2 regions of the Pseudoalteromonas sp. PS1M3 genome follow, and region 1 is predicted to be linked to the other one. Evidence: predicted binding sites of a transcription regulator. Region 1 holds the regulator's gene; the other holds the start of a gene.

The links. The regulator sigma-54, encoded in region 1, starts transcription at its own class of promoters, with help from an activator protein. The targets are predictions, from matches to a motif close to GTTGGCACGNNNNTNGNNT.
Region 2: PS1M3_RS03890 (CsbD family protein) is a predicted target of sigma-54. The motif match lies at 4,520-4,538, and genes of this name have one in related genera.

Annotation. Positions count from the first base shown of each region.
Region 1 is NZ_AP022624.1:539,574-547,817, forward strand. Features, by position in the region: gene mgtE (magnesium transporter) at 1-1,300, opposite strand, end outside; gene PS1M3_RS02510 (HPr family phosphocarrier protein) at 1,409-1,681, opposite strand; gene rapZ (RNase adapter RapZ) at 1,725-2,570, opposite strand; gene ptsN (PTS IIA-like nitrogen regulatory protein PtsN) at 2,590-3,042, opposite strand; gene hpf (ribosome hibernation promoting factor) at 3,047-3,334, opposite strand; gene PS1M3_RS02530 (RNA polymerase factor sigma-54) at 3,361-4,860, opposite strand; gene lptB (LPS export ABC transporter ATP-binding protein) at 4,930-5,655, opposite strand; gene lptA (lipopolysaccharide transport periplasmic protein LptA) at 5,652-6,188, opposite strand; gene lptC (LPS export ABC transporter periplasmic protein LptC) at 6,178-6,732, opposite strand; gene kdsC (3-deoxy-manno-octulosonate-8-phosphatase KdsC) at 6,729-7,280, opposite strand; gene PS1M3_RS02555 (KpsF/GutQ family sugar-phosphate isomerase) at 7,281-8,244, opposite strand, start outside.
Region 2 is NZ_AP022624.1:835,121-843,364, forward strand. Features, by position in the region: gene PS1M3_RS03865 (hypothetical protein) at 1-49, shown strand, start outside; gene PS1M3_RS03870 (hypothetical protein) at 130-480, shown strand; gene PS1M3_RS03875 (aspartate/glutamate racemase family protein) at 561-1,256, shown strand; gene PS1M3_RS03880 ((2Fe-2S)-binding protein) at 1,453-1,950, shown strand; gene PS1M3_RS03885 (xanthine dehydrogenase family protein molybdopterin-binding subunit) at 1,947-4,208, shown strand; gene PS1M3_RS03890 (CsbD family protein) at 4,275-4,472, opposite strand; gene PS1M3_RS03895 (DUF5666 domain-containing protein) at 4,825-6,585, shown strand; gene PS1M3_RS03900 (LuxR C-terminal-related transcriptional regulator) at 6,645-7,136, shown strand; gene hrpB (ATP-dependent helicase HrpB) at 7,314-8,244, shown strand, end outside.

The DNA of each region.
Region 1 (8,244 bases):
CTGTTGTTAGCACTACACTGCCTGCAAGTGCAGGGTCTATATTCATTTTTTTAAGTAAAATTGGAATACTTGCACCAGCAACCCCAGCCACAACTAAGTTCATAAACATGGCAAAAGCGAGTACGCCGCCGAGCATAAAATCCCACTGCCAAAGTGCAATGACACCCGCTATCAACAATGACCACAAAATGCCATTGAGTGCTCCAATAGCGAGTTCTTTCATCATTAAAAAGCGTTGGTTGGTTTGATTTATATGACCAACAGCTATACCACGAATAACAAGTGTGAGTGATTGACTGCCAGCAACACCGCCCATAGAAGGAACAATGCCATTAAGCACTGCTAATATGGGTAAAATATCGAGTGTGCTTTCAAAAAAACTGGCTACAAAGGCGGCCGCAAGCGCAGTTAATAAGTTAACTCCTAACCATACTGAGCGTTTTTTAGAGCTTTTTAAGACAGGAGCAAAGGTATCTTCTTCATCATCAAGGCCCGCCAAACTCAGTAAACTATGTTCGGCGTCTTCACGAATTACGTCAACAATATCATCGATCGTGACACGACCAAGTAGCTGATCGTTGTCATCAACAACTGGGGCCGAGATCCAATTATGGCGCTCAAACAGTTGTGCGACTTCACTTTCATCCATTGAAATTGGAATTGACTCACATTCTTCATCCATTAAATCGCGAACAATTTTTTCTGGTGGATTAGTTAGCAATGTACTCAGCGATAAAGCACCAATAAAGCAGTTATGTTTATCAACCACATACAGGTCATCAGTGCCTTCAGGTAACTCTCCGCGAAGTCGAATGTAACGTAGTACGACATCAATGGTCACATCTGGGCGAATAGTTACCGTATCGGTGTTCATGAGTGCACCAGCAGAACGCTCTTGATAAGATAGCGCTTGTGTTGCGCGCTCTCTATCTTGGGTGTCCATGGCGCTAACAACGTCTTGGTAAACGGTGTCAGGCAAACTACGTAATACTTCACCTAGGTCATCGTGACCCATGTCTTCAGTGGCAGCAGCAATGTGCTCAGGCTCCATTTGGGCAATAATACCCAGGCGCACGTCTTCTGATAATTCTTCGAGTACATCACCTTGAACATCAGGATCAACTAACTGCCATAGCAAGCGACGAATTTTGTGTGGAGATGATTCTAATAATAACGCAGTATCACATGGCGCTGTTTTTGCGAGCATGCGCCTAACTTGAACAAACTGACCACTATTAAGTGACTTGGTCACTTGTTTTAGTTGTTGTAGTGGGTAGTCTTGTTCAAAAGCTTCGGGCATTGGCGTCCTTTATTTATACTGTAACTGTTACCTAGTGGGTGGGGGAGTACGACCTAGCAGCCAGTTATTTTGATTATAGTTATTTTATTTAAATGTTAAAAATTAACGTTACTCTTGTTCGTTAAATCGTTGCGAAATAAGTTCTCCAATGGCATTTAAAGCTTGCTCTGCATCAGGCCCTTCACATACCACTTTAACTTCTTTACCTTGGCTACTTTCAAGTAGCATCAGTGCTAATACACTATCACCAGCAGCTTCTTTATCATCTTGAAATAAGGTGATTGAAGCATCAAATTTTACAGCGAGTTGGGCTAATACAGTTGCGGCTCTGGCATGCAGTCCTAATTTATTTTGTATTAAAAAAGTGTCTTCTATACGCATACATTACTCTATCAAAGCTGAACAGGTTATTAGTTTTGTAAAATTACTTTTCTTGTTCTCGGTGACGTATTTTTACATTGGGATGCGTAACTGCAAAGCTTTCGCCAATTGTTTGCGCTAAATATACAGAGCGATGTTGCCCGCCAGTACAGCCAATCGCAATAGTTAAATAGCTTCTGTTATTTCGCTCTAGGTGTGGTAGCCAAGTTTGTACAAAGGTTTGTATTTGCCATGTAAATTTTTGAACTATGCTGTGGCTAGCCAAATAATCTTTTACTGGTTGGTCTAGGCCATTAAGTGGTTTTAGTTCAGGCTCCCAATGCGGGTTAGGTAAAAAACGCGCATCAAATACGTAATCTGCTTCTTTAGGAATGCCATGTTTAAAACCAAAAGATTCAAATGTAACAATTAGCTGCTTGTCTTTTTTACCTAATATTTTTTCGCGAATTGATTCAGCAAGTTGATGAACGCTTAGCTCACTGGTATCGATCATGTAATCGGCGCGCGTAATTAGCACATCGAGAAGTTCTTTTTCTTTTTTTATGGCTAAATCAAGCGGAAGTGAATCTATTGATAAAGGGTGTAAGCGTCTGGTTTCAGAAAAGCGTTTAATAAGGGTTTGATCTTCACTGTCTAAGTAGAACAGCGTTGGTTTTGTAAAACCCGGTAAGTATTCGATGATGTGATTAAATTCATCTTGCTCTTTTGGTAAATTTCGCACATCTATACTAACGGCAATTTTATCGTAGTTATCAGAAACGCTTCTTACCAAAGAAGGTAATAAATTTACTGGAATGTTATCTACGCAATAATAACCTAGATCTTCAACAACGCGTAAAGCAACCGACTTACCAGAACCAGAACGGCCACTTATGATAATCAACTCCATTAATCACCCTTTAAATTTGTTACGATTGGTCAACAATAATTTGATACAACTCAGCATCCGATTTAGCACAGCGAAGCTGCTTACAAAATTCTTTATTTTTTAGTTTATCAGCTATCGTTGCTAGCGTCTTTAAATGCTGTTGGTTATCGCCTTCAGGTACGATGAGTGCAACAAAAATATCAACAGGGCGGTTGTCTATAGCATCAAAATTAATCGGTGTTTCACTTACTAACACCAATGCTAAAGGTTCTTGTGCGCCGCTCATTCGGCCATGTGGAATAGCAATACCTCTTCCTATCCCTGTGCTGCCTAGCTTTTCGCGGGTTAATAAAGCGCCCAAAATATCCTGTTGAGATAAATACGGTAATTTATCGTGAGCCAGCTCGCTAATAAACTCTAAAATTCTTTTTTTACTATTAAAAAGGACCGCAGCTTTACTGCAGTCCTGGCATATAAGTGAACTTAATTTCATCATATTAGTGTCGAGCAAGCTTCTCTTTGTGTTTAATTACTTGACGGTCAAGCTTGTCAATCAATGAATCAATAGCTGCATACATATCTTGATGTTCAGTGGATGCGAATAATTCAGCACCACTTACATGAATAGTTGCTTCTGCTTTTTGATTTAATTTTTCTATATCAAGAATGACATGAACATTATTAATATGATCAGAGTGCCTTTCTAGCTTCGCAAATTTGGTATTTATATAGTCTCTTAATGAATCAGTTAGTTCTACATGACGACCAGTTAAATTTAGTTGCATAAGCATTACCCTCTTTGTTTAGCGTCTTAGATCAGGCTCTTTCGCTGATTTGACGGTGGAATAGCAAGAGATTCGCGATATTTTGCGATTGTACGTCTCGCTACTTTAATTCCTTGCTCAGCCAATATATCCGCAATTTTGCTATCACTCAATGGTTTTGCTGAGTTTTCTGCTGCGATTAATTTTTTAATAAGTGCACGTATTGCCGTAGATGAACATTCTCCACCATTTTCGGTACTTACGTGGCTTGAGAAAAAGTATTTAAGCTCAAATATTCCACGCGGTGTGTGCATATACTTTTGCGTAGTTACGCGCGAAATTGTTGATTCGTGCATTTCTACCATTTCGGCAACATCATTTAAAACCATCGGTTTCATGGCTTCTGGCCCGTGTTCAAAAAAGCCCTGTTGTTGTTTAACAATACAGTTAGTTACTTTTAAAAGTGTATCATTTCTACTTTCTAAGCTTTTTATAAACCATTTAGCTTCTTGTAAATGTGAGCGAATAAATTGACTGTCGCCGCTTGATTTAACTGTACGCGACATCGCTGCATATTGGCTGTTTACACGAATTTTTGGCATGCTGTCTGGGTTTAACTCTACAATCCAGCGGCCTTTAATTTTTTTAACTGACACATCAGGTATTACATACTCAGACTCTTCTCGTACTATTGTGTCTGCAGGCTTAGGGTTGAGCGTATGAATAAGTGTCATTACTTCTTTAAGCTCATCTTCTTTGAGCTTCGTTTTTTTCATTAATGTACGGTAGTCACGAGCAGCTAACAAATCAATGTGCTCGGTTAAAATCATTTTTGTTTCATCAATAAAAGGCGTGCCTTTATCAAATTGATTTAACTGAATACACAAGCACTCTTGTAAGCTACGTGCCGCAATACCCACTGGGTCAAATAGCTGAATGCGCTTTAAAACCGCTTCTATTTCGTCAAGTTCAACCTCAACGTCATCGTCGTTATCTTGATTAAAGCTCTCTAAAATCTCTTCGCAACTGAGTGTCAGTATGCCTGAATCATCCACTGCTTCTACAATAGCAATAGCAATGGCTTCATCTGTAGGGCTAAATGGCGTTAATTGTAATTGCCACATTAAGTATTCGTGAAGCGTTTCAGTTGATGCGCCCTGATATATAGACTCATCTTCAGGCATTGGTCCTGAAGAAGATGCAGGGGCTGCACTCATGTACTCATCCCAGCTAACGTCCATTGCCATGTCGTCACTTACGGTATCTTTAGCAAGCGCTTCACCACTGTCTTGTTCATACTCGCTAGGGGCTTCATCTGCAGATACGGTTACTGTAACTTCATCGTTATCCGCTTTTTGCTCATTTTTGCCCGCAAGATCATCGGCATAGTCTTGCTCCTCAACCTCAAGTAATGGGTTGCTGTCGAGCGCTTCTTGTATTTCTTGCTGAAGATCCAATGTGCTTAATTGCAGCAAGCGAATAGCTTGTTGCAACTGAGGTGTCATTGTAAGTTGCTGGCCCATGCGCAGCTGTAGTGATTGCCTCATGTATCTCTAACAATCCTTTTAAGTTGTTATAATTAATACTAGCAGATGCTTATAAATAAGGCGTAAATGTTACAGCCTAAATTGCTCGCCTAAATATACATCGCGTACAGTTTTATCATTTAATACGTGTTCAGGGGTACCAGAAGCAATCAGTTCCCCATGAGAAACAATGTAGGCTTTTTCGCAAACATCAAGGGTTTCTCTTACATTGTGGTCTGTTATTAATACGCCAATCCCACGGTTTTTCAGGTGTTCAATAATTTTTTTAATATCTAATACTGAGATAGGGTCAACACCGGCAAATGGTTCGTCTAACAAAATAAACTTTGGATCTGCGGCTAAAGCACGTGCAATCTCCACTCGGCGACGTTCTCCGCCCGATAATGCCATGCCTTTGCTGTCGCGAATGTGTTGAATGCTAAATTCATCTAATAGATTATTCAATGTATCTTCTCTGGCTTGTTTAGTGAGCTCCTTTCGAGTTTCTAAAATAGCCATTAAGTTTTGATACACTGTTAATTTTCTAAATATAGACGACTCTTGTGGTAAGTAGCCAATGCCTAATCTAGCACGACTGTGCATAGGTAAAAGCGTAATATCGTTATCATCGATAGATATTTTGCCTTTGTCGCTAGGGACTAAGCCTACAATCATGTAAAAGGTTGTTGTTTTACCTGCGCCGTTTGGCCCAAGCAAGCCTACAATACTGCCAGCTTTAACTTCTAAGCCCACATTTTTTACAACTTCACGGCCTTTGTAGCTTTTGGCTAGTAGCTCTGCTTTTAATGTGCTCATGGTTGGCCTTTGTCATTTTTTTTAGGCTCCACAGGCACTAAGATAGTGTGTACACGGTCAGTTGAGCTTTCATCTTTTTCGGCGCTAATAAGCTGCTGTTCTATATCGTAGGTAATGCTTTTAGCATTCATTTTTTGCCCAGCTTGAGATATCTCTGCATCTCCAATTAATGTTAAAAAACGCGTTGAAACATCGTACCTAACTTCATTAGCGCTGGCGCTCATTATTGTGCCGTCGGCTTGTTTTTCTTCAAAATATGCAGGCGTACCTGTGGCAATTAACAATTGCTTGTTGTCGCCTAGCTCATCGCGCTTGTGAACCTCAAGGCGGTCTGCGGTAATTTTTCTGTCGCCATGAATAATTTCAACATTTTTTTCGAAGATACCTACGTTTTCTTTTAGTTGACCCTCTTGTTTATCCGCACTAATCGAAATTTGATTTGCAGAAATTGGCGCTGTTGGTTCAGCGGCATTAGTACCTAATGCAAGTAAAAATGTTGGAATAATAAAGAGTGTTGATAGTTTATTGGTCATAATAAATAGTTCGCGTATGGTTAATTAATTTTATCACTTCGGTTTTTAAATCGGCTTCTAAGCCTTTACCGGTGATTTTTAAATTGGGCCCTGTAACAATGACAGGCTGCTCTGATTGCATCGTTAGTAATTTTATATCTACCTGAATGTTATCAGCATTAATTTTATCTATCATTGCGTTATCAGTTAAATTACTAGCAACAACGTTACCTTCTAATATTAGTTGTCTGCCTTCGTATAATGTTGCTTCATTAGCGTTAATTCGCCATGTTTGCTTGTTGTTGTATAGCGTAAAAATAGGTTTATCAAAAAAGGTAAACCCTAATTCTTGATATAGCTCCATTCGCGCTGCCGTTACTTTATGGCTGATTTTCCCATTTTCGTCATACGCTGTTTGTTTTAGCTCTATGGCTGTGTAATCTGGCTTTGCAATTATGTCTGCTTCGGTTTGTTGTGGTAAATTTACTTGTGTAAAATAAGGGTACCAAAGCCAAACCATACAGCTGATGAATAAAACGCTTAATATTATGCGCGCTGCATTCATGAACTAGTCCCTTTTGTGGTCAAAGGTTTGTTATTTTCAAGCATTAGCAGGTCGGTTAGTTCTCTCACTGCACCAAAGCCACCTGGCATTTGTGTTGTATAATGTGCTAAACGTTTTATTAGCGGATGTGCGTCATTTACTGCAACAGCAAACCCTACTAACTCCATCACTGGCATGTCTGGGCCATCATCGCCAATGTAGGCAATTTGCTCATCATTTAAATTGAGCTTTGTTTTTAGTTCTTCGTAAGCGAGTAATTTATTTTCTTGGCCTTGGTATATATGTTGTATTGTTAAGCTTGTCATACGCTGTTGTACTATTTTTGAGTGGCGTCCTGTAATTACCGCAACTTCAAAGCCACTATTAATTAGCGCTTTAATGCCAAAGCCATCTTTTGTATTAAATGCTTTGAGCTCTTCGCCTTGGTTACCCAAATAAATGCGACCATCAGAAAACACACCATCAATATCACAAATAAGTAGCTTTACTTTTTTTGCACGTGCTTTTGCGTCTTCACTCAATGGTTGATAGAGCTCTTCAAATTGCATTTATAATACTCCTGCTTTTAATAAGTCTTGCATATTTAATGCACCAATAGGGTGGTTTTGCTCATTAACGATAATTAAACCATTAATACGCTTTTGCTCCATAATATTAAGTGCTTCAGCGGCCAAAATATCTTGCGTTGCCGTTGTGCAGGACTTGGTCATTACAACATCTATTTGTGTTGTATGTATATCAATTCGTTGTTCTAAAATACGACGTAAATCACCGTCGGTAAAGAGCCCTACAAGTTGTTGCTGAGAATCAACTATGGCTGTCATGCCTAAGCCTTTTGCCGACATTTCTATCAGTGCATCTTTTATAGTTTGCGTAACGTTAATAATAGGTGTGTTTTTACCGCTATGCATGACATCTTTTAGGGTCAGCAGTAAACGTTTACCTAAACTGCCGCCGGGGTGAGATAGCGCAAAGTCATCAGCTGTAAAGCCGCGGGCTTCTAACAGTGCAACTGCCATGGCATCGCCCATTGCAAGTGTTGCTGTTGTGCTTGCTGTAGGGGCTAAGCCTAACGAACAGGCTTCTTTTTGTACTTTTATGCAAATATGTACGTTTGCAAGCGTTGCCATTGTTGAGCTAGCGTTGCCTGTCATGGCTATCATTTTTGCGCCGAGGCGTTTCAAAACGGGAATTATATTGAGGACTTCGCTTGTTTCACCAGAATTAGAAATTAGCATAACCACATCATTTTTAGTGATCATACCTAAGTCGCCATGGCTTGCCTCACCTGGGTGTACAAAAAATGCAGGGCTGCCAGTACTTGCTAATGTCGCCGCTATTTTATTGCCAATATGACCCGATTTCCCCATGCCTATAACAATAGTTCGGCCTTGGCAGTCGTATATTAACTGACATGCTTGATGAAAATTTTCATCCACATATTGTGCAATATCACTCAATGCTTGGCGCTCTATGTCTAATACACGTAGGCCTTGTTCAATAAAATTTAGC
Region 2 (8,244 bases), 300 kb from region 1:
CCAATCTGCAGTTAAAGAAAGAGCTTTAATAAACAAAGAAAAGCTTTAAATACTGGTTTTTTATCTCAACCTCAATTAACGTCATTTGGTTAATTGCCTGTTTAAGTTAAAATAATTTAAAGGAATAAAATGAAATTTATACTCTGCATTATGATATGGGTTGCAAGCTCATTATTGGCATACGCTCAGCCTATAGAAACAGTCACTGCACAAAATGAGCAAAGTGAAGAAATTATGCTATTAACTAAAAAGGTCAACGAGTTAGAAAATGAGTTATCGAGCTTGTCTTACGACACAGAAAAGTTAGAAGAGGAATTTAATCGTAGTGTATTGGCTGTATTATTTTTTGCTTTTTTCAGTGCTTGGTGGGCTAAATCTACAGGCCGAAGTGCTTTACTTTGGTTTGTTCTTGGTATTTTCTTTAATTTTATTACCGCTATTGTAATCGTTTGTAAAACCGAAAGAGGCATTAAAAAATAGCTATAGCTTACTCCCTCAGCTAATTAAGATACCTTGGGATAACTGCTTAGTTTTTTTTAGTAAACTAAAAAGGCAATTTTATGAAAACGATTGGCATGCTTGGTGGTATGAGTTGGGAGTCAACCACTAGTTATTACAAAGCGTTAAACTTGGGTGTAAAAAATGCGTTGGGCGGGCTACATAGTGCCAAAGTTTTTATGATGAGTGTTGATTTTGCCGAAATTGAAACGATGCAGCATCAAGGTGATTGGCAACAAACAGCTAAGTTACTTACCGAGGCGGCTAAATCGGTAGAGGCTGGTGGGGCTGATTTTTTACTTATTTGCACAAACACCATGCACAAAGTGGCTGACCATATCGCCAGCAATATTAGTATTCCTATTTTGCATATTGCCGATGCTACCGCAGATCAGTTAAAACACGATAAAATAACGCGAGTAGGGTTGCTGGGCACGCAATTTACAATGGAGCAAAACTTTTACAAAGGGCGGTTAACCGATAGGCATAACATTGAAGTGTTAATACCCGAGCCTAATGAGCGAGCGCGTGTTCACGACATAATTTACAATCAGTTATGCCAAGGTATTATTAATGATGAAGCCCGAGCTGAGTTTATAAATATTATTGAGCGTATGTTTGAAAAAGGTGCACAGGCTATTGTTTTAGGCTGTACTGAAATTGCCTTATTGGTAGAGCCGCAACATACAACGGTGCCCCTTTACGATACCACCCAAATTCATGCACAGGCCGCGGTTAAATTAGCACTAACTAAATAACTGACATTTAGTTTATACATAAAACCGCCATAGGGCGGTTTTTATGTTTAGCGACTTACCAAAGCTTATTAAAGCCACTTACCGATAAAAATTTCAATAAATCAATCCTAAGTGGTAGGCTAAAAAAGTAGCAAGTATTCAAACCGTTCTCGCGCAACAAGGCATTCCTTTAAAGCGCTTTGCCAAGGAGTTAAATATGATCACGCTAACCGTTAATGGTAATAAACATGAGTTTACAGGCGATCCGTCAACGCCGGTGCTTTGGTATCTTCGAGATGAATTAAATTTAACCGGGCCTAAATTTGGCTGTGGTATGGCGCAATGTGGTGCATGTACCATACATATTGATGGCGTAGCGCAGCGCTCGTGCATATTACCGGTATCGGCTGTGGCAGGGCGTGCTATTACCTCTATTGAAGGGCTAAGCGAGCAGGGCGACCACCCCGTACAAAAAGCCTGGGTTGAGCATAAAGTGCCGCAGTGTGGGTTTTGTCAGTGCGGGCAAATAATGCAAGCGGCAAGCTTATTAGCCGCTAACCCCAACCCCACTGATGATGAAATAGTGAGTAATATGTCGGGCAATATTTGCCGTTGTGGCACGTATCCGCGTATTCATAAAGCAATTAAGTCGGCGGCTAAAACCATTGCGGGCGTTGAATATTTTGACCCTAATGAACAAGGGGAACAAGTATGAAAAACGACAATACGTACTTTGACCTAAACCGTCGCCAATTTTTAAAAACCAGCGCAATAGGCGCATTAGTATTAGGCACTTATTTTGTAGGCAGTGCACCAAAAGCGTTTGCAGGCGTGTTAGAGCAGCCCTCTGAGCAAGCAAAACGTGCTAACTTATTTATAGCACTGCGCCCCGATGGCATGGTTGAAATAACCTGTCACCGCTCTGAAATGGGCCAACAAATTCGTACCGCTATTGCCCAAATTGTGGCAGACGAAATGGAAGCCTCGTGGGACAAAGTAGTGGTTATTCAAGGTAAGGGCGACCCTAAATATGGGGATCAAAATACCGATGGTTCGCGCAGTATTCGCTACAACATGCAGCGCCTGCGCGAAATGGGCGCAAGCGTACGCTACATGATGCAGCATGCAGCTGCTAAATATTGGAAAGTTGAGCCACACACCTGTACAGCTAATCAGCACGTGGTTACCCACAGCTCGGGTAAAACGCTGGCTTATAAAGATTTAATTGACTTAGCACTTGGCGTTACCCCGCCAGAGCCTGACAAGTTAACAATTAAAACACGTAAAGAATGGCGCTATATAAATACCGGTATGGCGCACATAGATTTAACCGATTTAGTAACCGGTAAAGCCACATTTGCTGCCGACGTACGCGAGCCAAAAGCGCTGGTGGCTATGATTGAGCGCCCGCCGGTAGTAGGTGGTGTGATTAAATCGTTTGATGCCAGCGCCGCTAAAGCAATTAATGGCGTAGTTGATATTATTGAAATGCCTGTACCAAAAGGCGCGCCGCAATTTCAGCCAAAAGGCGGCATTGCTATTGTTGCTAAAAATACCTGGGCTGCATGGCAGGCGCGTAAAGCACTAAAAATAGTGTGGGTTGATGGTAAAAACGGCGATTATAATTCAGAAAACTTTAAAAAGTCGTTATTACAAACAGTAAGTGAGCCGCAAGCGCATGTGCGCGAAAAAGGCGATACCATGGGCGTGTTGGCTAAATCGAGCAATAAGCTTGTAGCCGACTATTACGCGCCGCACTTAACTCAAGCACCCATGGAGCCACCTTGCGCCACGGCAATGTACAATAAAGACAGTGTAGATATTTGGGCTGCAACGCAAAACCCGCAAGCCGATATGAAAACTGTGGCTGCATTACTGGGTATGGACGAGAGTAAAATTAACGTGCATGTCACCATGTTAGGTGGCGGATTTGGGCGTAAATCAAAACCTGATTTTTCAGCAGAGGCCGCCTACATTTCAATGAAAACTGGAAAACCTATTCGCGTTCAGTGGACGCGAGAGGATGATATTCAGCACAGTTTTTATCATGCGGTATCGGCTCAACATATTGAAGCTTCACTCAATGAAAAAGGTAATATTGAGGCTTACTTACATCGCACGGCGTTTTCGCCAATTATGTCTACCTTTCAAGAGGGAGCATCTGCACCTGGTGGCTTTGAGCTAGACCTAGGTTTTACTGATAATCCAATTTTAGCACCCAATATGAAACTGGAACGAGGTGAAGCACCAGCAAAAGCCCGAATAGGCTGGATGCGCTCGGTCACAAATATTTTTCATGCGTTTGCCGTGCAGTCATTTATAAATGAGGCTGCCCACAAGGCGGGTAAAGACTCAAAAGATTATTTATTGGAAACCATTGGGCCAGCGCGTACTATCGATTTTGCAAACCAGAACGCAAACTATAATAACTACGGTGGCGATAAAGCGGTTTATCCACTTGAAACAAGCCGTTTGCGTCATGTTATTGAAAAAGCAGCGAGTATGGCAAATTGGGGGAGAACACTTCCAAAAGGGCGCGGCTTAGGTATTGCTGCGCACCGCAGCTTTTTAACCTATGTGGCTACTGTGGTTGAGGTAGAGGTATCGGACGCTGGTGATTTAAACGTGATTAAATCGTGGGTGGCTATTGATGCGGGTACGGTAGTAAACACCGATACCGTTAAAAACCAAACGCAAGGTGGTTCTATTTACGGTATTACCACTGCTATTAGCGACGGTATTACCTTTGATAAAGGTCGCGTACAGCAAAGTAATTTTCATGATTACCGCGTACCGCGTATGAGCGATTCACCTTTAGAGGTAGAAGTAGAAATAATACAAAGCGATGCCCCACCTGCAGGTGTAGGCGAGCCCGCAACACCTGTTTATGCACCCGCATTGTGTAACGCTATTTTTGCCGCTTGTGGTAAGCGCATTAGGCAACTGCCTATAGGTAACCAATTAAAAGTGTAAATAGCGTACTTTTTAGCCATTAAACAAAAAAAACCGCCAAATGGCGGTTTTTTTAGAAGTTAGCGATTAGTGAGTTTTTTCAAACTCATCAACTTCACGCTCTGCTTCTTCTTTAGATTTACCATACTGCTGCTGGATTTTACCCACTAGCTCTGTACGGCTACCTTCAATTTTGTCTAAATCGTCGTCAGTAAGATCGCCCCATTTTTGTTGCGCCTTACCTTTAAGTTCGTTCCAATTACCTTTCATACGATCGCTGTTCATAAGTTTATCCTTACTTTAGGTTAGTGAATTGACTGTCAGTTATAAAGTAGCAAGCCTTGTACCAAGAGATAATAATGAATTTATTGTTCTTATTATTAGTTGGTTATATTTTTATGTTAGGTGGTATTGTTTTTGGTGTTGAGTTTTTATTAAAAATTATACATAGCAGTATGTAATTATTTCTTAATTTTACTATTAAATATTTTATCTGATTTTATTTTTAAAAACATAATGTTAGGAGGGGTAGGTATAATTACCTATTTACTAATGGCTTATATAGGTCAATAGTTCTAATTGAAGTATCTATGCAGTATGTATAAAGTATATACAATTAACCTCTAGGATTATTAGTATGAAAAAAATGAATAAACATATATTCACCACTTTTAGTGCGCTTACCATATTAACCGCGTGTGGTGGTTCTGAGCAAAAAGAGCAGCCAATACTTGATGCTGTTAATTCATCGCTTGAGTCTGTTTCACCTAAGCTTGTTGTAACCCAAGGTGTGATCACGGGCTTTGGCAGTATTTATGTTGATGGTGTTAAGTACAATACAGACACAAGTAACATAATGAAAAATGGTTTAAGCACTCAATTAAGCGCGCTTAGTGTTGGTATGAAAATTAGTTTTTCAGCACAAGAAAATGATTCAGGCGAATGGATTGCCCAAGATGTTGAATACGATACCGAAATTGAAGGCACTATACAAAGTATTGACCGCAGCACAGGCCAACTACTGATAGCTAATACGGTTGTCTATTATAACGACCTAACTCACTTTATTGATACGTCAGAGGCGCTCATTAGTGTGGGTCAAAGGGTTGAAATAAGTGGTTACCCGCAAGCAGATGGTACTTTTTTAGCGTCGTACATTGAGGCCGATACGGATGTAAATAATGACGATCATGAATACACGGCAGGCATTGTGTCGAATTTAGATGAAGCCGCATTACAGTTTACTATTAACAATGTAGTGATTGACTACAGCTCAGCCGTACTTGATGGCTTATTGACAAACGATACCTACGTAAAAGTAGAGGGTAATTTACTTGGCGATGTTATGGTGGCAACAGAGGTTGATGCCAGAACAGTTGAAGAGTCATTAGATGTTGATGACGATAGCGTACTACGATACGAAATCGAGGGGTTAATTACGCAAATCAGCGCAACGTCTATGGGAGTTAATGGTCAAGTGTTTGACTTTGCTGATAATATTGACGTTGAAGGCACATTACTTAATGATTTAACCGTGGGTATGTTTGTTGAGGTTTACATTAATAACAATCAAGTCACTTCGGTTGAACTAAAACGCCCAGACTACTCGTCAGACGGAAAAGTAAAAGGCATTATTGAAGATATAGATTCTGTTAATAAAACGATTACTGTTAATGGTGTGGTATATGCAATTAACGAATTTAGCCGATTTGAAGACGATGACGAGCAATACTTTAATTTTGATTCTTTAAATATTAACGATTACGTTGAGATAGCTTATTTGAACACGTCGCCGCTTTTAAGTGTTTTAAAAATAGAAAAAGAAGATCAAGACGAATATAACCAAGAATGGGAAATGAAAGGGCAGGTAACTGCTATTTTAAGCAATTCAATCACAGTTAACGGCGCTGAAATACAGCTAGATGCCAATGCAAAATACATTATTAATGATGTATTGGTTTCGTTAGAAACATTTTTAGCACAGCTTGTTGTGGGTGATCGTGTTGAAATTGAAGGTCAATACGATGCAAATAATGTGTTTGTACTTGGTAAAGTTGAACTTGAGAATGATGACGGTGATGACGGTGATGACGGTGATGACGGTGATGACGGTGATGACGGTGATGACGGTGATGACGGTGATGACGGCGACAATGGCGACCATATCGGTGGCTATGTTGAATTTGAAGGAACAGTCACTGAGCTTTTAACTGCAAACAGCTTTATGATTAATGGCTATGAAGTACGACTCTCTGCAAATGCAGAATTAGAGCTTAATGACCGAGATGTAAATTTAACAACCTTTATGGCGGCATTAACTGTTGGCAGTATTATCGAAATTGAAGGTCAATGGGTCGGTAATCAATACATACTTGCCTCTGAGGCTGAGCTAGAGTAATTAGATGTACTATAATAACTAAGCCACATTATTGTGGCTTTTTTAATGGCTGGGTGAAAATGCATAAAGACAAACTGATTTCTTTTACATTAATTTTAATCGTTATTTTTAAATTGATTGATTTATCAATAGATATTTTAAGCAATGTGGAACCTGTGCATATTTGGCAAGAGATCATGTTAATTGTGTTATCGCTAGCCTTGTTCGTTTATTTGATGATTGATATTCACAGGCGTACTACCAATGAAAAGTTAAATTTGGCACAGTTAACGGTTTCGAAAGAAAATATTAGGCTGCTTAATCAGCAATTAGAAAATTCAAAAGTCGTATTTTTTAATGAAATTAAAATGCAGTTCCAAAAGTGGGGATTAACGGCGACTGAAAAAGAAATTGCACTATTGTTGATAAAAGGATTATCAACATCAGAAATTGCTAGCATTAGAAAAAAGTCAGAAAAAACTATAAGTAATCAATCATCTGCTATTTATAAAAAAGCAGACGTATCTGGGAGACATGAGCTGGCAGCCCTCTTTTTTGAGATGTTACTTTAAGAGATTTTAAAATTAGTAAGCTAAAATTTTCATTCATTGAGAGAGTCGATGAAAGTTAGTTACTATTTAATTTGATAGTGCTTTACGCCTATAGTCATCAAATACTAATAATATGAATCGCCGTCGCACGATTATTTTTTGCTACAATGCCTGCAAAGCAATTTTGGGTAAATAGCAGTGCTGCCGGTTCAAAACATATATCAACAACTCGTAACTACATTACAAAGCAATCCTATAACGTTATTACAAGCACCGCCTGGTGCAGGTAAATCAACATGGTTGCCGCTACAGCTTATGCGCGACAGCCATTTTAAACGTATTGTAATGCTGGAGCCGCGCCGCTTAGCAGCACGTAATATTGCCAATTACTTAGCACAGTGCCAAAACGAAAAAGTGGGCCAGAGTGTTGGTTTGCGAGTACGCGGCGAGAGTAAAGTAAGCAGTAATACGCGCCTTGAAATAGTCACCGAGGGCATGCTTACCCGCATGCTACAAAACGACCCTGAATTAAGCGACATTGATTTACTGATATTTGATGAGTTTCATGAACGCTCAATTGCAGCCGATACCTCCCTGGCCTTTGCTTTAGAGACCCAAAGTGCACTGCGTGACGATTTAACCATACTACTTATGTCGGCCACCCTTGATACCGAGCGCTATAAACAATTTTTTGATTGCCCAGTTATACAATCAAGCGGGCGAAGCTACCCCATAGACGAAGTATATATACCCATAAAAGATGAAAGTCGATGGTTAGATGCTATTCCCTCTTTAATAAAACAAGCACTAAAAGAGCAAAGCGGCAGTGCGCTGGTGTTTTTGCCTGGGCAATTTGAAATATTACGCGTACAACAGGCCCTTAATGATTTGCCAAGTAATTGCCTAGTTGTCACGTTATTTGGCGAGCAAGATAAAGACAATCAGCAAGCGGCGATTGCTCCTGCGCCTGAGGGTATGCGCAAAATAGTGCTTACCACCAATGTAGCCGAAACCAGCTTAACCATTGAAGGCATTCGCATTGTTATTGATAGCGGTAAACGCCGCGCAGCGAGCTATAACTTAAGAACAGGTGTAACAGAGCTTACAACACAAAGTATATCGCGCTCCT